3 regions of the Pseudomonas sp. NA-150 genome follow, and region 2 is predicted to be linked to each of the others. Evidence: predicted binding sites of a transcription regulator. Region 2 holds the regulator's gene; each other region holds the start of a gene.
The links. The regulator FliA, encoded in region 2, starts transcription of late flagellar genes. The targets are predictions, from matches to a motif close to CTAAAGTTTNNNNNNNNNNNGCCGNTAA.
Positions count from the first base shown of each region.

Region 1 (7,623 bases), 2.8 Mb from region 2:
CCTCGGCACGTTCGGCGATACACAGTTACTGGACTTCCTGCCGTTGCCGGTGAACGCCATGGCCCAACAGCACTCGCTGATCGCCGAACAAGCGCTGGCGCTGGCCTTGGCGGCGGTCGAGCAGAATCAATACCAACCTGGCGTCCACGCGATTGCGCGGACGTTCAAGCAACGGATTCACGAGGCCTGAGCGTGACCCTGATCGACACCCATACCCACCTGGATTTTCCGGATTTCGACGCCGATCGCGACACCTTGCTCGCCAATTGTCGAGCGTTGGGCGTGGAGCGCGTGGTGGTGCTGGGGGTGTATCAACGCAACTGGCAACGGGTGTGGGATCTAGTACAAAGCGACGCAGGACTTTTCGCCGCGCTGGGACTGCACCCGCTCTACATCGATGAGCATCTTCCGCAACACCTGCGCGAATTGGCTGACTGGTTGACCCGCCTTAACGGACATCCGCAACTGTGCGCGGTGGGCGAGATCGGGCTGGATTATTTCGTCGAAGGCCTCGACCACGAACGCCAGCAACAGGTGTTCGAAGCGCAACTGCAACTGGCCGCCGACTTCAAACTGCCGGCCTTGCTCCACGTCCGGCGCAGCCACGCCGCGACGATCGCTACGCTGAAACGCTTCAAACTTGAACGCGGCGGCATCATCCACGCCTTTGCCGGCAGCCGCGAAGAAGCGCGGGAGTACATCAAGCTGGGGTTCAAGTTGGGACTGGGCGGTGCCGCGACCTGGCCGCAAGCGTTGCGCATGCACCGGGTGATCGCCGAGCTGCCGCTGGACAGCGTGGTGTTGGAAACCGACTCGCCGGACATGGCGCCGGCAATGTACCCGAACCAACGCAACAGCCCCGAGCATCTGCCCGACATCGCGATGGCGCTGGCGCAATTGATGGGCATTCCGGCGCAGGCACTGGCCGACGCCAGCACCCGCAACGCTTATGAATTGTTCAACTGGCGCAACGCCCCGGTTACACCCGAAACGCGCTGATCAGCTGTTTCAACTCCACCACCTGCAATGACAACTGACGGCTGGCGCTTTCAGTCTGATGCGCGCCCTCTGCCGTACGTTCGCCCGCGCGGTTGATCTCTACGATGTTGCGGTCGATATCGTGGGCAACCGCCGTTTGCTGCTCGACCGCCGCCGCAATTTGCTGGTTCTGATCGACGATCATGCCTACAGCACCGAGGATATTTTCCAGCGCCTGCTGGACCTTTTCCGACTGACTGACCGTGCCATTGGCCACTTCATGGCTGACGCCCATGGCCTTGACCGCCGCGCCGACGCCGCCTTGCAACTTGGCGATCATCTGCTCGATTTCTTCCGTGGATTGCTGGGTGCGTTTGGCCAGGGTGCGAACTTCGTCCGCCACCACGGCAAAGCCACGCCCTTGCTCACCAGCCCGAGCCGCTTCAATCGCGGCATTCAGCGCCAGCAGATTGGTTTGCCCGGCGATACTTTTGATCACGTCCAGCACTTGGCTGATGGACGTGCTATCAGCGGCCAATTGGTTGATCACCAGCACTGACTGATCGATCTCGCTGGACAGTTGGGCGATGCTGCTCTGCTGCGACGCCACCAGACCACGACCGCTGACGGTTTCCTGATTGACGCTGTGCGCACTGCTCACCGCCGCGGCCGCGCTGCGTGCCACTTCCAGTGCGGTGGCTGACATCTGGTTCATCGCCGTCGCCACCAACTCGATCTGACTGCGCTGTCCGGCCACCGCCTGATTGCTGGTCGCCGACACCGACTCCACCTGACCTGCCTGACGCTCGACCTCGACCACGGTCTTGCTCACCAACTCGATCAGGTCATGGATTTTCTTCACTGTGCCGTTGAACACCAGACCCAACTCGCCCAGTTCATCGTGACTGTGGGCAGTGAAACTGGCTGTCATGTCACCGGCAGCCACTTTGTCCATCACCCCGCCCAGGCGTTTCAACGTGGTGCGCGTCGACGCGTAGAAACCGCCGTACAAGTAGAGGATCAACAAAAACGTACCCGCCAATGCCGTCACCAACAAAATGGTGTGCAGGCGGTTTTCCACCAGACGCTCTTGCAACTGCTGGTTGAGGAACGCAACGATGGCGTCGTTCAATTGATAGGTTTGCGTCATCAGCTCGGTGGTTTGTTGATAGAACTGTTGCCACGGCATGTTCAGACTTTCGGCGGAGATCACCTTGTCTTCGAACAACTCGCTGCTTTGTTTGAGGGTCGCGAGACTGGCCTTGGCCTGGGTTTCCAGCACTTTGCGCGCCGCCGGGCTTTCATCCAACGCATCTTGCAGCTTTAACGCGTAATCGCCCTGAACCCGCTCCAACTGTTGCAGCAACTCATCGAAGTGGGCGCTGGCCGCTGAGTTGATCATGCCTTGGCCCAGCGAATAGGCGCCCATAGCTCGACCGGCACCAATGGCCTGGGTGATGATCGGGGTGGCGCTGGTGACCAAATCGGTGAGTTGCCGCACGTCGCTGCTGCCGTCCTGACTGAGCCCGGCCTGGCTGGCCACGACCTTGCCGAAGGTCTGCGCCTTGCTCAGCACCCGACCGACCATCCCCACTTTGCTTTGAAGCGAAGTCTCGCTCTGCGCGGCCTTGAAATCGGTAATCAGTTCATCGCGCTTGCTATTAAACGCCGCGACCTGCGCCGGATCCTCCAACGGCGCCTCCAGTGCCTGCATCGCATGAAAGACGCCGGCTTCCTGGGAAACGATCTGCGAGGCCAGCTCCGGGAACTGATTGCTTTGCCCGAGCACGCCATTGATCTGCACCAGATCATTGAGGGTTTCCAGATCCTTGCGCAGATTCAGGCTGGCGGTCACCAGATTGAGGCTTTGCAGCTCCGTGCGAGTGCCGACGAACTCGCGGTAGGAGTCGCGGACCAGATAAAAATTGGTGACCAACATCGGTAGGAAAAACAGGATGCTGATGAGCGTGAACTTCATCGCGAAGCTCAAACGGTTCATCAACGCGACAGCCGGATACAAAAGGCTCTTCACAAGAAGTCTCCCTTTTCTTTTATTTTTATTGGGTACCGCGAATCGTCAAAATAGCGAAATTCCGCCATTTAGCGATGTGACCTGTATACCTGATATCGACTGGGGGCTTTGTAACTAAAGGTAAATGGAAAAGTACGCCGACCCTGTAGGAGCTGCGCTTATCAGAGCAGCAATGTCCACAGGGCAAACCCTGCGTACCAGACCAGCGCCGAGCGCAGCAGCAGTTCCCAGATGGCATCCAGGCTGGCGACGCCATCGGCGCCCACTACCGGCGCCGGTGTTTCGCTGGCGATCTGACCGGCCCTTTTCACCAGTTCCGCCGCGCTGATGTTCCAGTTGAGCAATTCGTGAAGCATCACCCGGCTGACTGAGACGAAATTTCCCACCAAGGCGAAGCTGGCGACCAGCAGGCGCACCGGCACCCAATCGAAGGCGTGACGCAATTGCGCGGCGCGCTCGAGCACCGCCGGGTTCTTGCTGTTGTTCACCGCCAGCGCCAGCAACCGATAACTCAACGCCGCCACCGGTCCCAGCAAGAAGTACCAAAAAATCACCGCGAAGAAACTCTGATAGGCCTGCCACAGCAGATAGCCCTGAACGCCTTCCAGCAGTTGCTCACTGTTTTCGGCGACCACGCCCAGATCACGCTCAGCCACATGGCTGGCCGCCTGTTCATCACCCCGGCGCCAGGCATCGCGAAACGGCCCCAACGCCGTCAGCAAATCACCGCGCCCCAAGGCATAAATCAATACCAGCAAATGGATCGGCAGCCCCAGCCAGCCGTATGCCACCGACTGCACCACCACCAACAACAGCCACAGCAGCAGGACCGGCAGCAGCACCAGCAACGCCAGCACCAACCACGGACGCGATTGCAAATGAGGGCCGCTTTCCAGCTTGGCCAATTCGCGCAGCCACAGACCATCGCGCTGAACGCGGTGGCGCAAGCCTGAAAACTTCTCGATCCATACTGCAAACAGCAACACCAAAAAACTCATTCCCTGTTCCTCTCACTTCAATCTTGCAAAGCCGCCCGATAACGCGCCCAGTCAAAGCACGGACCTGGATCGGTCTTGCGTCCCGGTGCAATATCGCTGTGACCACAAATCCGCTGCGTGGTAATCGCCGGAAACGCCGCCTGCAACTGGCCCGTCAACGCGATCAACGCCGCGTACTGAGCGTCAGTGAATGGCTGATCGTCGGTGCCTTCCAGCTCAATGCCGATGGAGAAATCATTGCACGTTTCGCGACCCTGAAAATTAGACACTCCGGCATGCCAGGCGCGTTCCAGGCAAGAGACGAACTGGGTCACCTCACCCTCACGCTCGATCAAAAAATGCGCCGACACCCGCAGATCGGCAATGCCTTCAAAGTACGGGTGTTCTGTGACATCCAGTTTGTTTTGAAAAAACGCCTGCACCTTGCCGGTCTTGAACTGAGCCGGTGGCAAGCTGATGTTGTGGATCACCAGCAGCGAAATCTCAGCCTCGGGACGGGCATTGAAATTGGGCGACGGACAATGATGCGCACCCACGCACCAGCCGCTTGCGGAGTCCAACTGCATGGAGGGTTCCTTGAACGGGCAATCGATAAGCCCAAGTATGCCCGCGATGGGGAATCGCGGGGCAGCAATATTTGAGTGGGTGACGTGTCGTGCAGCAAACGCGGTCAGCGTAGGAGGGACATTCGCGTCTGTCAGACCGCACCCTTGAGGCGACGCAGATTCCCGATCACCGCTTCCAGCGCCCGGTCAAACAACAGCGCGTCATCCAACAGGCGCACCGCGCCACGACGAAACTCAACCGCGAGGCCCATGCGGGTCTTTTCCAACACCTTCATCCCGGTGCGGTTGACGAACACATAACGGCCGGTGGATTCGATGATCGCCGCCAGTTTGCAGCGCAATTTGTGGTCTTCGTCTTCTTGCATTTCCACCCAGCAACCGACTCTCAGCGCATCGACTTGCAGGACAGCAGCGTCATCGTCCGCCAGACGAATACTCGGCTCACTGAGGGCCTGTTCGCCAGGGGCGATCAGCACGATCTCTTCCATCACCTCGACCATTTCCCCCGTTAGCGCAGGGGCTGCGTGGCGTTCTTCCTGAGCATCTTGCTGGCGTGCAAAGTGCTGAAACGCCTGAACATGCAGACCCTCCAACTGGCTGAAAAAGTCGCTGGTGGCGAAGGGGTCGAACGCTGCGCTGGTCAGGCCATCGCGCAATGACTTGAGCAAGCCCGGCACCAGATCGAGCAACCGCTGCCGTGCTTCAGGCTCGTCGTGCAGTTCGACGCTCCAGATCAGATCGTCCATCGCACCCAGACCGGCCTGCCACTCTGCCGATTGCTCGCCATGTTTCAAGCAGGTCAACAGCAGCACCTTGCTCCAGGCTTCCTGGAGTAGACGCACCACCACTTCCGGCAAGGTCTTGCCCAACAAGCGCTGATTCAATTCTTGCTGTACCCGTTGACGCGCCAATTCAGCTCGGGCGCGGCCTTCCTCGGCATCACGGGTGCGCTGTTCCAGCAATTCGCTGCGACGACGCTCGTCACTGGTGTAGGCAAGGAAATCCACCAACAATTCCGAGAAAATCGCCGGATCGTCGACAAAATCATTGAGCAGCCGCTGTACCACTTGCTCAATCCGCACGTACAGCGTGTCGCGCTGATAGTCGTCGCGACCGCCCCAACCCAGGGCCGCCGAGGCAATTTCGTTCAACAAGCGACGCGCTGGATGACTGCCACGGCTGAAGAAGCTCTTGTCGATCACCGCCACTTTCAGCATCGGAATCTGCAAGCGGCCGATCAACGCCTTGAGCGAATCCGGCAGGTTGCGATCGTTGAGGATGAAATCGAACAGCATCGCGATCAGGTTGATTACGTCTTCATCGACCACACCCACGACGCGGAATTTACCGCTCTTGACGCTGACCCGGGTCAACAACTGCTCAAGCTGGTTGCGCAGATCGAACTCGTCTGCGGCCTCCGGCGCCGGTACGTACTGCTGCAAATGCGAGAGCAGGCGCAGCAGGTCGTGGCTGGAAATTGGTTTCGCTTCGGAATTGGGTGCGTGCAATGGCGTGACGCTGCTGCGCACCAGCGACAACAACTCCTGCAACGCCGCAAATACTTCGTGTACGTCAGAATCCAACGGCCGGCTGCTGCTGTTCGCCGCACGCTCTTCAGCTGCCTGCGTCGAACGCGCAGCGGCTGGAGCACGGTCGCTGACACGACGTGCCGGCGCGGCTTTAAGCTCCGGAAGAATACCCGCTGCGACCAACAGCTGATTGGCTTCACAGTAAAGATGATCGGCGTCGGTCAGCACGTACTTTTCGAACAGCTTGAGGATGATCAGTTTGACCTTGATTTCCACGCCCAGGCTGCGCCCGGCTTGCAGGAAAAAATCGCACAACATGGCCGGACCCATCGGGTTGGCCGCGTCGGTCAAAGGTTGCGGAATAAGACTGTTGAGACGCGTGGTCAGTTGGGTCAGGGCAAAGCCGTCGCGGCTCAATACCTTGGAGACCATGGCATCCACTGCCACCGTGCGTTCCAGATCGTCGTTATGCACCAGCGCCAGCTTATCGAACGTCACCGGCGCCTCGATTTCCGGCTCGCTGACCTCGTACTGCCCCAGGCGCAAAAAGGCCTCATAAAACTTGTCGAGAAAAGCGCGTTCGATGCTTTTGCGCTTCAGACGCAGGTCGCGCATGGCTTCGAAGAAGGTGTTCTGTTCGACGTTGTTATGCGCCCGATCGGCCATTTCAAACAGCGTATCGTCGGCGTTGTCGAACAGCGCTTGCAGGCCCTCTTTGAGCTGTTGCGCAGCCTTGTCGCGAACTTGCAGGAGCACAACGGGCAGCCTCGCCAGTGGCGACGTCGTCGCTGGCTCGGGGGTCGCTTTAGTCAGCGGCACCACTTTCCCGTCGTTTTGCATCCCGATCTCCTGCTTAGAACCGTCTGAACCTCCCCACAGACAAGACCTACAACCGCTGTCTGTAAAGTAATTCGGTAGTCATTTTTCGGACAGCGCCAAAGTCATGGCGTCAATTGCACGGCAGAGTATCTGGCAAAACATGACAGTTATGCCAGCACTCTCTGCATACTCCTGAGCAATCAGGCGACCAATGGACCGTAATATTTGTGATACATCGCAAAACATCGGACAAAACCGACGAACTGCAGTTTCAGGCTTTCGATGGGAGGCAGGTCTCGGGGTGGGTTGCTGCGGTGGGGTGCCTTATACTCGGCCGACTTAGAAAGTGGAGCCCGCTATGCCGAATCTACGCCTCGCCGACCTGACCGCCGAAATCGAAGCCAATGTGCGCCGCGCGTTGCTAGAGGACGTGGGCAGCGGCGACATCACTGCCCAACTGATCCCGGCCGAGCGTCTGGCCAAAGCCACCATCATCACCCGCGACACCGCCGTGATCAGTGGCACCGCCTGGGTCGATACGGTTTTCCGTCAATTGGACCCACGCGTGGCCGTGCACTGGCAAGTCGCCGACGGTGATCGGGTCAGCCCCGACCAAGCCCTGTTCCACCTCGAAGGCCCGGCTCGTTCCCTGCTCACCGGCGAACGCAGCGCGCTGAACTTTCTGCAAATGTTGTCAGGCG
Region 1 covers NZ_CP172305.1:678,446-686,068, reverse strand. Annotated here, with positions in the region: gene cra (catabolite repressor/activator) at 1-190, shown strand, start outside; gene ACF0H7_RS03340 (TatD family hydrolase) at 193-999, shown strand; gene ACF0H7_RS03335 (methyl-accepting chemotaxis protein) at 980-3,010, opposite strand; gene ampE (regulatory signaling modulator protein AmpE) at 3,172-4,008, opposite strand; gene ampD (1,6-anhydro-N-acetylmuramyl-L-alanine amidase AmpD) at 4,026-4,574, opposite strand; gene ACF0H7_RS03320 (DUF1631 domain-containing protein) at 4,706-6,943, opposite strand; gene nadC (carboxylating nicotinate-nucleotide diphosphorylase) at 7,281-7,623, shown strand, end outside.
Region 1: ACF0H7_RS03335 (methyl-accepting chemotaxis protein) is a predicted target of FliA. The motif match lies at 3,103-3,130, and genes of this name have one in related genera.

Region 2 (7,623 bases):
CTCCACCAGCTCATGCAGCTGGAGGAAGCCGGCGCCCCCTTTTACAGTGTGAAAACCGCGAAAAATTGCATTGAGCAAGTCCGCGTCATCAGGTCGGCTTTCCAGCTCGACCAGCTGCTCGGACAATTGCTCGAGAATCTCGCCGGCCTCTACCAGGAAATCCTGAAGGATTTCTTCATCGGCGCCGAAGCTCATTGGGGTGCTCCCTAAAATTTCAAATCGACCTAGAAGCCCAGGCTGGATAACAGATCGTCAACATCATCCTGTCCGGATACGACGTCTTCACGCTTATCGGCATGAATCTGCGGACCTTCACCCTGTGCCAGATTTTTTTCTTGATCTTGTTCTGTGCGGATCGATTGATGGTCATGCTCGATCCCGGCAAAGCGATCGACCTGGCTGGCCATCAGCACCAGTTTGAGCAGGTTTGACTCCACTTCCGCGACCATTTTGGTCACGCGCTTGATCACCTGACCGGTGAGGTCCTGGTAATCCTGCGCCAACAGAATATCGTTGAGATTGGTCGACACCAGCTTGGTTTCCGTTTCGCTGCGCGCCAGGAAACCTTCGACACGGCGCGCCAGCTCGCGGAACTCTTCGGCACCGACTTCGCGACGCATGAAGCGTCCCCAATCGGCACTCAAGGCAGCAGCGTCAGTGTTGAGCCCCGTGACCAAGGGCGTGCTTTGCTCAACCAGATCCATGGTCCGGTTGGCCGCATTCTCGGTCAGCCTGACCACGTATGACAGGCGTTCGGTGGCGTCGGTGATCTGCGAGACTTCCTCGGCCTGTGGCATGTTCGGGTCGATCTGGAAATTGACGATCGCGCTGTGCAACTCGCGGGTCAATTTGCCGACTTCCTGATACAGGCCACGGTCACGAGTCTGATTCAGCTCATGGATGAGTTGCACAGCATCGCCAAACCTGCCTTTTTCAAGGCTCTGGACCAATTCCTGTGCGTGTTTTTTCAGGGTCGACTCAAAGTCGCCCATTGACGATTCGTTCTGCTCCATAGAGCCCTCGCGGCAAACATCAGCTATTGACGCGCTCGAAGATCTTTTCGATCTTTTCTTTCAGCACTTGGGCTGTGAAGGGCTTGACCACGTAACCGTTCACACCGGCCTGAGCGGCCTCAATGATCTGATCACGCTTGGCTTCGGCCGTCACCATCAACACCGGCAGGTGCTTGAGGCGCTCATCGGCACGCACGTGGCGCAGCAAGTCGATGCCGGACATGCCAGGCATGTTCCAGTCGGTCACCAGAAAGTCGAAGCTGCCGCTTTGCAGCATCGGCAGCGCGGTTGTCCCGTCATCTGCTTCCGCGGTGTTGGTGAACCCCAGGTCACGCAACAGGTTTTTAATGATCCGCCGCATCGTTGAGAAGTCATCAACGATGAGGATTTTCATGTTCTTGTCCAATTCGACCTCCAAGCAGTCTTTAACGTATCCAGCACCTGAATACGCTGTTCAATCAAAACGGGCACAGCACGCAATGGCTGCACGAAACGATGACGGGCTTGGTAATCAACAGATCGGAAAACAGGCACAGCAGGCCACAAGGCCCTGACTGACCGGCTCCTGCCTAGTCTTGTTCTTCGCTCGTAACGCTTTGCACAGCCGGCTTACAGACAACCTGCGACCACCAAGGGTCACACATGGCCTGTCAACGCGCTCGCCACTCCCCCAAACGCCCTCGCAAACGAGCTGCGCACTGGCTGTGTAACTGGCTGACCCGAGACTCGCTGACCCCCAATACTTCACCGATTTCCTTGAGGTTCAGCTCTTCGTCGTAGTACAGCGCCAACACCAGTCGCTCACGCTCTGGCAAATTGGCTATCGCATCGGCTAACGCGGCCTGGAAGCGTTCATCTTCAAGGTCCCGCGACGGCTCAAGCTGAGCGCTTGCGCCATCCTCATGCAGCCCTTCGTGTTCGCCGTCCTGCAACAGGTCGTCAAAACTGAATAAGCGACTGCCCAAGGTGTCGTTCAAAATCCCGTAATAATCATCGAGACTTAACTGGAGTTCGGCCGCAACTTCGTGATCTTTAGCGTCACGACCCGTTTTAGATTCAATTGCCCGAATCGCGTCGCTCACCATGCGCGTATTTCGATGCACCGAACGCGGGGCCCAATCGCCCTTGCGCACTTCATCGAGCATGGCGCCACGGATACGAATCCCGGCGTAGGTCTCAAAACTGGCGCCTTTGGTGGCGTCGTATTTGGTCGATACCTCGAGCAAGCCGATCATGCCGGCCTGGATCAGATCCTCGACCTGTACGCTCGCCGGCAAACGCGCCAGCAAGTGATAGGCAATGCGTTTGACCAGCGGCGCATAGCGCTCGATCAGCTCGTACTGGGAGTCTTTGGATGACTTGCTGTACATGCGGTAGCCGCTGGCGGTCATGATACGGGTCCTGCACTCGTCTGATGTACGAGTCGCTCTACGAAAAATTCCAGGTGCCCACGCGGGTTCGCCGGCAACGGCCAGGTGTCGACTTTCTGCGCAATGGCCTTGAACGCAAGGGCGCACTTGGAGCGCGGAAACGCTTCATACACCGCACGTTGTTTCTGTACGGCCTTGCGCACGCATTCGTCGTACGGCACAGCACCCACGTATTGCAGGGCGACGTCGAGGAAGCGGTCGGTGACCTTGGTCAGCTTGGCGAACAGGTTGCGGCCTTCCTGCGGGCTCTGCGCCATGTTGGCGAGCACGCGGAAGCGGTTCATGCCGTAATCGCGGTTGAGCAATTTGATCAGGGCGTAGGCATCGGTGATCGAGGTCGGTTCGTCGCAGACCACCAGCAGCACTTCCTGGGCGGCGCGGACAAAACTGACTACCGAGTCACCAATACCTGCAGCGGTGTCGATCACCAGTACGTCGAGGTTGTCGCCGATGTCACTGAACGCCTGAATCAGCCCGGCGTGTTGCGCCGGTGTCAGGTGAACCATGCTCTGCGTGCCCGAGGCCGCCGGTACGATACGAATGCCGCCTGGCCCCTGAAGCAAGACGTCACGCAGCTCGCAACGCCCTTCGATGACGTCTGCCAGGGTGCGTTTCGGGGTCAGTCCCAGCAGGACATCGACATTTGCCAGACCCAGATCGGCATCCAGCAACATGACGCGCCGGCCGAGCTCAGCCAGTGCCAGCGAGAGGTTCACTGACACGTTAGTCTTACCGACGCCACCTTTGCCGCCAGTCACTGCGATAACCTGTACGGGATGCATGCTGCCCATGTTATTTCTTTACCTTGTGTTGCTTAGACCGAGGCCACATTACTGAATGCAGGGGTGCTGGTTGTGTGAACAGCGCCCCACAGTTCGTGATGTAGGTACATTCCAATGTCATGCCTTACCCAACCCGCTTGTTAGGGTTGTGATAAAGATCCGCGAACATGTCTGCCATAGCTTCCTCGCTAGGCTCTTCCTGCATTTGCACACTGACCGCGCGACTGACCAGTTGGTGCCGTCGCGGCAAGTGCAAATCATCCGGAATTCGCGGCCCGTCCGTGAGGTAAGCCACCGGTAATTCATGGCTTATGGCCAAACTTAATACTTCCCCCAGACTGGCGGTTTCATCCAGCTTGGTAAGAATGCAGCCGGCCAGACCACAACGTTTATAGCTGTGGTAGGCGGCGGTTAGAACCTGCTTCTGGCTAGTCGTTGCCAGCACCAGGTAATTACGCGCCTTGATCCCACGCCCGGCAAGACTTTCCAACTGCATGCGCAGTGCCGGGTCGCTCGCTTGCAGGCCTGCGGTGTCGATCAAGACCACCCGCTTGCGCAACAAGGGTTCCAACGCCTGTCCCAATGATTGACCCGGATCGATATGGGTCACTGACACATTGAGAATCCGGCCCAGGGTTTTCAGTTGCTCCTGAGCACCGATGCGGTAGCTGTCCATGCTCACCAGTGCAATGTTCTGCGGACCGTATTTCAAGACATACCGCGCGGCCAGCTTCGCCAGCGTAGTGGTCTTGCCCATGCCCGCCGGACCGACCATGGCGATCACGCCACCTTCTTCCAGCGGCTCGACGTCAGGGGTCACGATCATCCGCGCCAGGTGCGCCAACAACATGCGCCACGCCTGACGGGGCTCTTCAATATCAGCAATCATAGCCAGCAGATCGCGCGACAGCGGACCGGACAGGCCAATGCGTTGCAAACGACGCCATAGGTTGGCTTGTTGCGGCCGGCTGCCCTGCAACTGGTTCCACGCCAGCGAGCCTAGCTGCACTTCGAGCAATTCGCGCAGGCCGTTCAATTCGGAGCGCATCGACTCATAGGCACGCAGGCCGATGGTCGGTTCAACTGGGGCCGTGTACGACGCCTGAGGCGCTGGACGTGCCGGTTCGTCGAAGGTCGGCTCGATATGGTTATCGGCCGCGCTCAGCGACGCGCCGGAGAACAGTTGACGATTGATCAGTGACTCGCCTTCACCACGCGTACCCAATTCGGCTTGTGCGGAGACGATGCGCGACTGAGTCTTGCGCAGCTCGTCTTCCAGCTCGATGTTCGGCACACGTGGCGCCAGCGCGGAAAGCTTGTAATCCAGGGCAGCAGTCAGCTCTACGCCGCCGGCAATCCGCCGGTTTCCAATGATGGCTGCATCGGCGCCCAACTCATCGCGAACCAGTTTCATGGCTTGGCGCATATCGGCGGCGAAAAAACGCTTAACTTGCATGACTCACTACCTCAGCCGTTAGGCCCGACAGTCGCGACGATCGTGACTTGTTTGGTGTCGGGAATTTCTTGATACGCCAGAACGTGCATATTCGGTACAGCCAGACGCCCAAACCTCGACAACATGGCGCGAACCGGTCCTGCGACCAACAAAATAACTGGCTGACCCTGCATTTCCTGGCGCTGGGCAGCATCAATCAGAGAGCGCTGGAGCTTTTCAGCCATGCTTGGCTCAAGAAGAACGCCCTCTTCCTGACCCTGACCAGCCTTCTGCAGACTATTGAGCAATATTTGTTCCAACCTTGGCTCCAGGGTGATAACAGGCAGCTGCGGCTCAATCCCCACAATGCTTTGGACGATGGCACGACACAATCCGATACGTACGGCGGCCACCAAAGCGGCGGTATCTTGACTCCGAGGGGCGGCATTTGCGATCGCCTCGGCGATGCTGCGGATATCCCTGACGGGAACCTGCTCCGAGAGCAACGCCTGCAATACCTTGAGCAATGCCGACAGGGAGAGCACACCCGGCACCAACTCCTCAGCCAGCTTGGGCGAACTTTTGGCCAGCATCTGCATCAGGTGTTGCACTTCCTCATGGCCGATCAGCTCATGGGAGTGCTTGTACAGAATCTGGTTAAGGTGGGTTGCCACCACGGTACTGGCGTCGACCACGGTATAGCCAAGGGACTGCGCCTGACTGCGCTGGCTGATTTCGATCCACACCGCCTCGAGGCCGAAGGCAGGGTCTTTGGCGCTGATACCGTTGAGCGTACCGAACACCTGACCCGGGTTGATCGCCAATTCGCGGTCCGGGTAGATCTCGGCTTCGGCGAGGGTCACGCCCATCAGCGTCAGACGATAAGCACTGGGCGCCAGATCGAGGTTGTCGCGGATATGCACCGTGGGCATCAGGAAGCCCAGCTCTTGCGAAAGCTTCTTGCGCACGCCCTTGATCCGCGCCAGCAGTTGACCACCCTGGTTACGGTCCACCAGCGGAATCAGGCGATAACCCACTTCCAGGCCGATCATGTCGATGGCGGACACGTCATCCCAGCCCAGCTCTTTGGAATCCTGCGCCCGCGATGGAGAAGGCAGCAGCTCCTGCTGACGCTTGACCTCCTGCAGCGCTTGAACCTTGATCACGTTCTGCTTCTTCCAGACCATGTACGCGAACCCGGCAGCCATTGCACCCAAGCTGATAAAGGAAAAGTGCGGCATACCAGGCACGAGCCCCATGACCACCATCAAGCCCGCCGCTACGAACAGCGCCTTGGACGAAGTGAACATCTGCCGATTGATCAGCTTGCCCATTTCTTCCGAACCGGAAGCACGGGTCACCATGATCGCCGCAGCTGTGGATAACAACAGTGATGGCAATTGCGCCACCAAACCGTCACCAATGGTCAGCAGCGCGTAAACCTTGCCTGCGTCGGCGAAGTTCATGTTGTGCTGGAAGATACCCACCGCCATGCCGCCGATCAGGTTGATGAACAGAATCAATAGACCGGCAATGGCGTCACCGCGCACGAATTTGCTGGCACCGTCCATGGAGCCGTAGAACTCGGCTTCCTGGGCGACTTCCAGACGACGGTGCTTGGCTTGAGGCTGATCGATCAGGCCGGCGTTGAGGTCGGCGTCGATGGCCATTTGTTTGCCGGGCATCGCGTCGAGGGTGAAACGCGCGCTCACCTCGGAAATCCGCCCGGCACCCTTGGTTACCACGACAAAGTTGATGATCATCAAAATCGCGAAGACCACGATACCGACCACGTAGTTACCGCCGATCACCACCTCACCGAAGGCCTGGATCACCTTACCGGCAGCGGCGTGGCCGTCCTGGCCGTGGAGCATTACTACACGGGTCGACGCTACGTTCAGCGCCAGGCGCAGCAGCGTCGCGACCAGCAGGATGGTGGGGAATACCGAAAAGTCCAGCGGCCGCAGGGCGTATACGCACACCAGCAGGACCACGATCGACAGCGCGATGTTAAAGGTGAAGAACACGTCGAGCAGGAACGGTGGCATGGGCAACATCATCATTGCCAGCATGACCAACAACAGCAAAGGCACGCCCAGATTGCCACGACCGAGACTGGCGGCGTTGCTGCGTGCTGCGTTGATTAATTGAGAGCGATCCACCGATTTTTTACCTGCACGCTAAATCAAACTTTTGACGCCATAAGCGACGTGACAGGGGTATTGCAAGAAGCTTTCCAACTATGGGGTGGTGTTTAAAAAGAAGGGGGTGGGTGTCATGGGACTGTAGGAGTCCTTCTGGGAACGGGGCGATAGTAGGTTTCGTCAATTGAATCGCGAAGATCAAGATCAAAAGCTGGTTACGATTTCTGTAGGAGCTGCCGAAGGCTGCGATCGACCGGGAACCGGTCGCGGGGATGGGACATTTTTGAAGGTCCTTCGGACCTTATCGCAGTCTTCGGCAGCTCCTACAAAGACCGTGTTCACAAATAAATCTGAGCGAATTGAATCCCGAAGTCGGGAGAGGCCCCGTTTTCAGGAGGCTGAACGCAGGCGGTATTCCAGGGGACGCGAGGCATGGATGCCGAGCGAGCCACGACCCCCGCCAGGGATGGCGGGTCTTCGCGTGCCCCCGAAACAGCGCCGGAGTGAAGGTACCCCGAGCCTAAGCGAGGGGCCGTATGATGGCGCGAGCGTTTTGGTTAGTTTTTGCTGGGCCGGCACACCGGCGTTTGAAAAGGGAGTGTCAGATTTTTTGTGTTCGGGCTGGTTGTGGCCTGCCGTCAGGCAGGCCTTTGTTTTACCAGCTCGGCCTGGTAAATCGATCTCCATAGAGAATCGCAAATTGATTCATCGCCACCTTCCAATCATGCGCTGCGTTACCCCAGTTAGCGGTGATGTTGCGTAATCCCAGCCATATCAGCTTCGTCGCTGCATCGTCAGTGGGGAAGTGCCCTCGGGTCT
Region 2 covers NZ_CP172305.1:4,765,952-4,773,574, forward strand. Annotated here, with positions in the region: gene ACF0H7_RS22500 (chemotaxis protein CheA) at 1-195, opposite strand, end outside; gene ACF0H7_RS22505 (protein phosphatase CheZ) at 225-1,013, opposite strand; gene ACF0H7_RS22510 (chemotaxis response regulator CheY) at 1,033-1,407, opposite strand; gene fliA (RNA polymerase sigma factor FliA) at 1,664-2,407, opposite strand; gene fleN (flagellar synthesis regulator FleN) at 2,401-3,234, opposite strand; gene flhF (flagellar biosynthesis protein FlhF) at 3,350-4,681, opposite strand; gene flhA (flagellar biosynthesis protein FlhA) at 4,693-6,822, opposite strand; gene ACF0H7_RS22535 (IS256 family transposase) at 7,460-7,623, opposite strand, start outside.

Region 3 (7,623 bases), 130 kb from region 2:
GGAGATTAACGAGTCGACAGGGAGTAATTATCTGATAGATCAGTCGGCGGTGGTTAATTTTACCGGCGCTGACGTGGGGTGGATTGGTTCAACGAACTCAACAATCAATATCAAGGGTGGTTCTGTCAGTACAAATGACGCGAGTACTCAAGCCTTAAAGGCTATTGGAAGCAGGCTTCGGGCCGACAGCGTGCTTATCACCCATGAGCTTGGGACAGCTTTATCTGTCACAGCTAACCGCAACGGCGCTGTTCTAGCAGGGTCTGTCGCAGATATCAGCAACAGCCAAGTCTATGGGTTGGGAATCGGTTCAATTGTTTCAAATTCCAGCATCTTGAATTTGAGCAATTCTGAGGTTGTGGGGGCATCCAGTAATGTAGCTCGCACGGGTACAGGGGTATCAGTATTGTCTGCCACACTTACGGCCGGTGAGGGCACCGTGATTCGCGGCGACAACATTGGTGTGTTGGTTAGCCCTTCTGAACCCGTCCCCGGCGTGGGGGAATTTCCCAATCTCCCCAGCCTGATTGTTATCGATGATTCCACGGTTTGGGGTGTTGAAGGGCCGGCAATCAAGGTTGATACACGCAGGACCACGGGCGCTATCGCAAACATCAGCGTGCAGAATGGCTCGTCCCTCTTGTCCGGCAACGGCAACCTTCTGGAAGTTGCTCGCGCCAGTATTGCCAACCTTACGGTCGACAACAGCACGCTAACCGGCAATCTGGTCGCCGACGACACCAGCACCCTCAACGTCATCCTACAAAACAACGCGCAACTCACAGGTGATGTGTTCAACGGAAACAATCTGTCGATCACCTCCGGCGCCCAATGGCAGATGGTGGGCGATAACGCGGTCAAGGCGCTGAACCTCAACGGCGGTTCGGTTGGGTTTGCCCGCGACGGGTTTCATACCCTGACATTGGGTGAGTTGTCCGGTAGCGGCACATTTGCCATGCGCATCGATATGGACCAGGGCGTGGGGGACATGCTGGCGGTCAACGGTTCGGCCAATGGCAACTTCGGCCTGAAGATTGAAAATACCGGGCTGGAAGTGGTTTCACCGGACGCGCAGCCGTTGCAGGTGGTGCATACCGAAGGCGGTGATGCGCAGTTTGGTTTGCTCGGCGGCCGGGTGGATCTGGGCGCCTATTCTTATGAGCTGGAGCAGCAGGGTAACGACTGGTTCATCGTCGGCTCTGGCAAAACCATCAGCCCCTCGACGGAAAGTGCCCTGGCGCTTTTCAACGCTGCGCCAACGATCTGGATGAGCGAGCTTTCCACCTTGCGCAGTCGCATGGGTGAAGTTCGTGGCAGCGAGCAGGGGGGCGGCTGGATTCGGGCCTATGGCAATCGCTTCAATGCCTCGACAGATGCCGGTTTGGGTTACCGACAGCGGCAGAGTGGTTTTTCGTTGGGTGCGGATGCGCCGGTTGCAGTCAGCAACGGGCAGTTACTGGTGGGGGTGCTGGCGGGTTACAGCAAGTCCGATCTGGACGTGAGCCGTGGCACCTCGGGCAAGGTCGACAGCTATTACCTCGGTGCCTACGGCACCTGGTTGCTGGACGACGGTTACTACCTGGATGGCGTGCTCAAGGTCAACCGCTTCCACAACGAGTCCAAGGTAGCGATGAGCGACCAGACGCGGGCCAAGGGCGATTACCGCAATACGGCCGTGGGTGGCTCGCTGGAGTTGGGCAAGCACATCAAGCTGGCCGATGACTACTTTGTGGAGCCGTACACGCAGTTGGCTGCGGTGGTGGTGCAGGGCGACGAATATCGCCTCGACAACGGCCTGACCGCGAAGAACGACCGGACAACATCGGTCCTGGGCAAGGTCGGTAGCTCGGTGGGTCGCAACATCGCACTCGAAGATGGCGGAGTCGTGCAACCTTACCTGCGCGCGGCCGTGACACACGAGTTTGCTCGCAACAATCAGGTGAAGGTCAACGGTACCCGCTTCGATAACGACTTGTTCGGCTCCCGTGGTGAGCTGGGGGCTGGGGTCGCGGTGTCGTTGTCGAAACGCCTGCAGGTGCATGCTGACCTGGATTACATGAAGGGTGAGCACGTCGAGCAGCCGTGGGGCGCTAATGTGGGGGTGCGTTGGGCGTTTTAATCAAGGGACGTTGATATTCCACCCTAAAAACCCCCGGTGATCACTCACCGGGGGTTTTTCCTTTTTGGGTTAACGGCCGACCTTAACGTCGGTTGTGTCTGCGCTTGATCAGGCGTTTGCGCACCAGTTGGTTTTCACCGGGGGTGTAGCTGTCATGCACGTTGACGTAGAGGATTGCCGAGGTGCCAATCCGTTGCTGGTTGCGGTAGATGTCGTAACAGACCTTGACCTTGCCTTGTTGCAGGAAGCTCGTCGGGCTGTGGATCACCAGTTGGCGACCGATCACGGGCTGGTTGAAGGTGTCTTCGTCCAGCGTCTGCGAGGGAAAACCCACGCCGCCCCACAGCAGGTTAAAGCTGTCGCCGGGTTGCAAGGGCGGCGAGCCAGGAATCAGCACCATGATGCCTTCGCTGGCCTGGTTGAGTGACACCGATTCGGGATCGAGGCCATCGAGTGACGGCGCCGGCAGGTGCTCGGAAATCATCGACAGGAGTTGATGATCCTCGACCTCTTCGCCGGCGAGGTACTCGATGTACTTGACGGTCACTTCTTCGGCTGAGCCGTGATCACTGTCCAGCGGTGGGCCCGGCAACTGAGGGCCGAGAGAGGCGCCCGGTTTGCTGAGGCTATCGCGCCGGGCAGGGCGGTGGCCGTTGCTCGTCAGGGTTTTCGGGTTGAGGGGCGGAGAGCCTGGTGGTCGTTTTTCCATTTGATTTACTCCGTGTAAGTGCCGAGGGTTGGTTGCTCTGGAGCAACAAATATATAGGCGTTAATGGTGATTGGTTCCTGATGAATTACATTACGTCGTGTGACCAATGCCGGGGGTTGATTGGAAATAGTACGGTGCTCATTAGGTGTTCAGCCTAACGATCATCGACTGGATTGTGATGCAGTGTGTGTATGGAGGTTTGATTGGGGCGGGCATAAATAATAGTTAATCGATCAAGTTGTCAAGTATGGAAATGTCGGCTGAGGGGGCGTGTGGGAAGCTGCTTACAACTTTCGGTTATTTCCTACAAGCTTTAGAGAATTCGCCTATTTGGACAATAATAAAAAACCTCGGCGAAAATTCGCCGAGGTTTATTTGTTTCTGGTGTTAGTGGCGGATTTATACTTGCAATGTCAGGGTGACAGGCTCTGAAGTACGGGAAACATTACCGGCGCGGTCGGTGACCTGGTAGCTGAGCGTGACTTCTTCACTGTCGAGGGTTTGCAGAAACCTCCGTTCGAACTGAATTGTTACAGGAGTATTCGTCAGGTGCTCGGCCTGAACGGTGAAGGTTGGGCCTTGGGTGTCGTTGCATAGGGTTTGAACAATGTCTTCAGGGGCCATGCCAGCGTAACCTGCCAGAGTTGCGGTCAGGGTTTCGCTCAGGGTGACGTCTGGCACCAGCATCGGTGCGAGCAGGGCGGCGCCGGGTGGGGTTCGATCGATCTTGATGTAGGTGGATTCAGAGTCGGCTCGCGTGTTGCCAGGATACGTAGTCATGCTGTATCCCACTGCATAAACCCCATCTTCAATGAGATGGTTGGCTACAGAGATGAACAGACTCAACTCTGTCCCCTCTGGCACTGGTGCAGGCATTTTTACCGGATCTCCTACGAGCTCACCGTTAAGCAGCACCTGAAAGCTGTCTAACTCCACCACTATTGGTCCAGCGAGAAAATTAATAACGACATCACTCTCAAGGTCGACCAGTTTGATAAGGCCGTCGGTGTCCGCAACCGGAACGGTAGGTGCGGGCATTATGTGTTTGCATGTTCTGCTCATTTTCAAATTCCTTCTGTTGTGGGTGCGTAATACAAACCCACGGTTACATTGATTGATTTTTTTAAAGGTGGAGGCCTCTAGCCACCCGGATGGTGGTAGATATATATCCCCTACCTGAAATTCAACTAATAGCCAGTCAGTCGCCATGTCAACCAAAAATATCAATAATTCACCATGCCAACTTTCACCAAAAAACCAACTTTCAGAAAAGTCCCACAACACTTAAGGAACCCCTAAAACCCCACCCAATAAAAAACCCCAACAAACAATGTCTGTTGGGGTTTTTGTACAACCAATACAACTTACCGATTAAACCGCTCCACCAACGAGTACTGACTGTTCGCCGTACTGGTCAATTCGCCGCTTAACTGCGCCGAGCGACGGGCCTCGTCGGAGGTTTTGTCGGCCAGTTGCGCGATGGTGCTGATGTTGCGGCTGATTTCCTCGGCGACGGCGCTTTGTTCTTCGGTGGCGGCGGCGATCTGGGTGGTCATGTCGGTGATGTTGGCCACCGCCTCGCTGATGCCGACCAGCGCCTGGTCCGCTTCCAGTACCCGCGCCACGCCTTCTTCGGCCTGGCGATGGCCGGCATCCATGGTTTGCACGGCGGCGGTGGCGGTTTGTTGCAGTTTGGCGATCAGGCCGTGGATCAGCCCGGTGGATTCGGTGGTGCGTTGCGCCAGTTGGCGAACTTCGTCGGCGACCACCGCGAAACCACGGCCCATTTCCCCGGCGCGCGCCGCTTCGATGGCGGCGTTGAGCGCCAGCAGGTTGGTCTGGTCGGCGATGCCTTTGATCACGTCGACCACGCTGCCGATTTCGTTGCTGTCCTTGGCCAGTTGGGTGACGGTGAGCCCGGTTTCACCCACGGAGGTGGACAGGCGCTGAATCGCCTGACGGGTTTCGTCGGCAACGTCGCGACCACGACGGGTCAGTTGGTTGGCTTGCTGTGTGGCATCTGCGGTGCGTTGCACATGGCTGGCGACTTCCTGGGTGGTGGCGGCCATTTGATTGACGGCGGTGGCCACTTGCTCGGTTTCGACCCGCTGACGCTCCAGCCCGGATGAACTGGCGTGGGCCAGGGTGTCGGACTGACGCGCCTGGTCGGTCAGTTGCTCGGCGGTGTCCTGCAGACGGGTCAGGCAGGTTTTCAGGCGCGCCTCCTGGCTGAGGATCGACATTTCCAGACGTGCCTGTGGCCCGCGACTGTCGGTGTACATCTGCGCGATCAGCGGGTCGGAGGTGGTTTGTTCGGCCAGTTGCAACAAACGCTTGATGCCGCGCTGCTGCCAGCTCAAGCCCATAAGGCCCAACGGCACCGACAGGGCCGCAGCCAGCGCGAAGCCCCAGTTGGAGTTGAGCCAGGCGCCAATCATGAAGCTCAGTTGGCTGACCAGGATGAACGGCAGCCAGTCCTGCAGCACCGGCAGCCACTTGTCACGGCTTGGCACGGCAGATTTGCCCTGGTTCAAGCGCAGGTACAGGGTTTCGGCGCGGCGGATCTGTTCGGCCGTGGGTTTGACGCGGACCGACTCGTAACCCACCACCTGCTTCTTGTCGAACATCGGCGTGACGTAGGCGTTGACCCAATAGTGATCGCCGTTTTTGCTGCGGTTCTTGACGATCCCCATCCATGGCAACCCCTGCTTGAGGGTGCTCCACATGTGCTCGAACACGGCAGCCGGCACGTCCGGGTGACGAACCGTGTTGTGCGGGGCTTTAACCAGTTCCTCGCGGGTAAAACCGCTGATTTCAACGAAGGCATCGTTGCAATAGGTGATCACGCCTTTGGCATCGGTGGTTGAAATCAACCGCTGTTGCGCGGGAAATGTCCGTTCGCGTTGAGTGATGGGCTGGTTATTACGCATGGGCTGTCGATCCGCTGGGCTTTCGCGTGTTATCGGCTAAAAGGCCGACAAATTGAGGGGCTTTTACAAATGACCGACGAGTCGCATCGGCAGGGCGCATTATTGATCAGGCATTGGGTGGGTAAACAAGCGGAAATGCATCGGTAGGTGACGTTATTTCGTGGTGGATTTACGGCCGCTTTCGCAGCGGTGCGGCGATCCTGCTCCCACAGTGATTTGTGGTTGGACAAAAATCTATGGCTGGCCCCCATTTTGTAGGCGCTGCCGAAGGCTGCGATAAGGTCGGAACGACCTTCGCGATGGCGATTGTTCGCAGCCTGCGGCAGCTCCTACTGCCTGGGAGTTTCAGCCGTTATGATGCAATCAACTGCCGTAACACATAATGCAGAATCCCCCCCGCCTTGAAGTATTCAACTTCGTTCAAGGTATCGATCCGGCACAGCACGTCGAGGTTTTCCTGTTTGCCGTCCTGGCGGGTGATGGTCAGGGTCAGGCTCATGCCGGGTTGCAACTCGGCGTGGGTCAGGCCGCTGATGTCGATGATTTCGTTGCCGGTCAGGTTCAATGTCTTACGGCTCTGGCCGCCCTTGAACTGCAATGGCAACACGCCCATGCCCACCAGGTTGGAGCGGTGAATCCGTTCGAAACTCTCGGCGATCACGGCCTTGACGCCCAATAGGTTGGTGCCCTTGGCCGCCCAGTCGCGGCTGGAGCCGGTGCCGTATTCCTGACCGGCAACCACCACCAACGGTGTGCCTTCCTGCTGGTAACGCATGGCCGCGTCGTAGATCGCCAGCTTGGCCCCACTGGGGATGTGGATGGTGTTGCCACCTTCTTCGCCGCCGAGCATTTCGTTGCGGATTCGGATGTTGGCAAAGGTGCCGCGCATCATCACTTCATGGTTACCGCGACGTGAGCCATAGGAGTTGAAGTCGCGGGATTCCACGCCTTTCTCTTTCAGGTAATGCCCTGCCGGGCTGTCAGCCTTGATGTTGCCGGCCGGAGAGATGTGGTCGGTGGTTACCGAGTCGCCGAGCAAGGCGAGGATGTGCGCGCCGACGACGTTTTCCACGACCGGAGGCGGGCCGCCGATGCCATCGAAGAACGGCGGGTGCTTGATGTAGGTCGAGTCTTCCTGCCAGACGTAAGTCGCCGCCTGTGGCACTTCGATCGCCTGCCATTGCGCGTCGCCGGCGAACACTTCGGTGTATTCCTTGTGGAACATGCTGGTGTTGACGCTCTGCACCGCCTCGGCGATTTCCTTCTGGCTTGGCCAGATATCCCGCAGGTACACCGGCTTGCCGTCGGACCCTTCGCCCAGTGGTTCGCTGCTGAGGTCGGTGCGCACGGTGCCGGCCAGCGCATAGGCCACCACCAGCGGTGGCGAGGCCAGCCAGTTGGTTTTCACCAGCGGATGCACGCGGCCTTCGAAGTTGCGGTTGCCGGACAGCACCGAGGCCACGGTCAGGTCCGACTGTTGAATGGCCTGTTCAATCGGCGCCTGCAACGGGCCGGAGTTGCCGATGCAGGTGGTGCAGCCATAGCCCACCAGGTCGAAACCCAGCGCATCGAGGTACTGGGTCAGGCCGGCGGCCTTGTAGTAGTCGGTGACCACTTTCGAGCCCGGTGCCAGCGAGGTTTTGACCCAGGGCTTGCGTTTCAGGCCTTTTTCCACGGCCTTTTTCGCCACCAGCCCGGCGGCCATCATCACGCTGGGGTTGGAGGTGTTGGTGCAAGAGGTGATGGCGGCGATCACCACCGCGCCGTTTTTCAGTCGATAGGTCTGGCCTTCGTATTCATAGTCGGCTTCGCCCGCGAGATCGGCGTTGCCCACCGCGACACCGCCACCGCCTTCGCTTTCCAGG
Region 3 covers NZ_CP172305.1:4,635,799-4,643,421, reverse strand. Annotated here, with positions in the region: gene ACF0H7_RS21980 (autotransporter outer membrane beta-barrel domain-containing protein) at 1-2,119, shown strand, start outside; gene ACF0H7_RS21975 (hypothetical protein) at 2,202-2,828, opposite strand; gene ACF0H7_RS21970 (hypothetical protein) at 3,228-4,112, opposite strand; gene ACF0H7_RS21965 (methyl-accepting chemotaxis protein) at 4,193-5,758, opposite strand; gene acnA (aconitate hydratase AcnA) at 6,111-7,623, opposite strand, start outside.
Region 3: ACF0H7_RS21965 (methyl-accepting chemotaxis protein) is a predicted target of FliA. The motif match lies at 5,788-5,815, and genes of this name have one in related genera.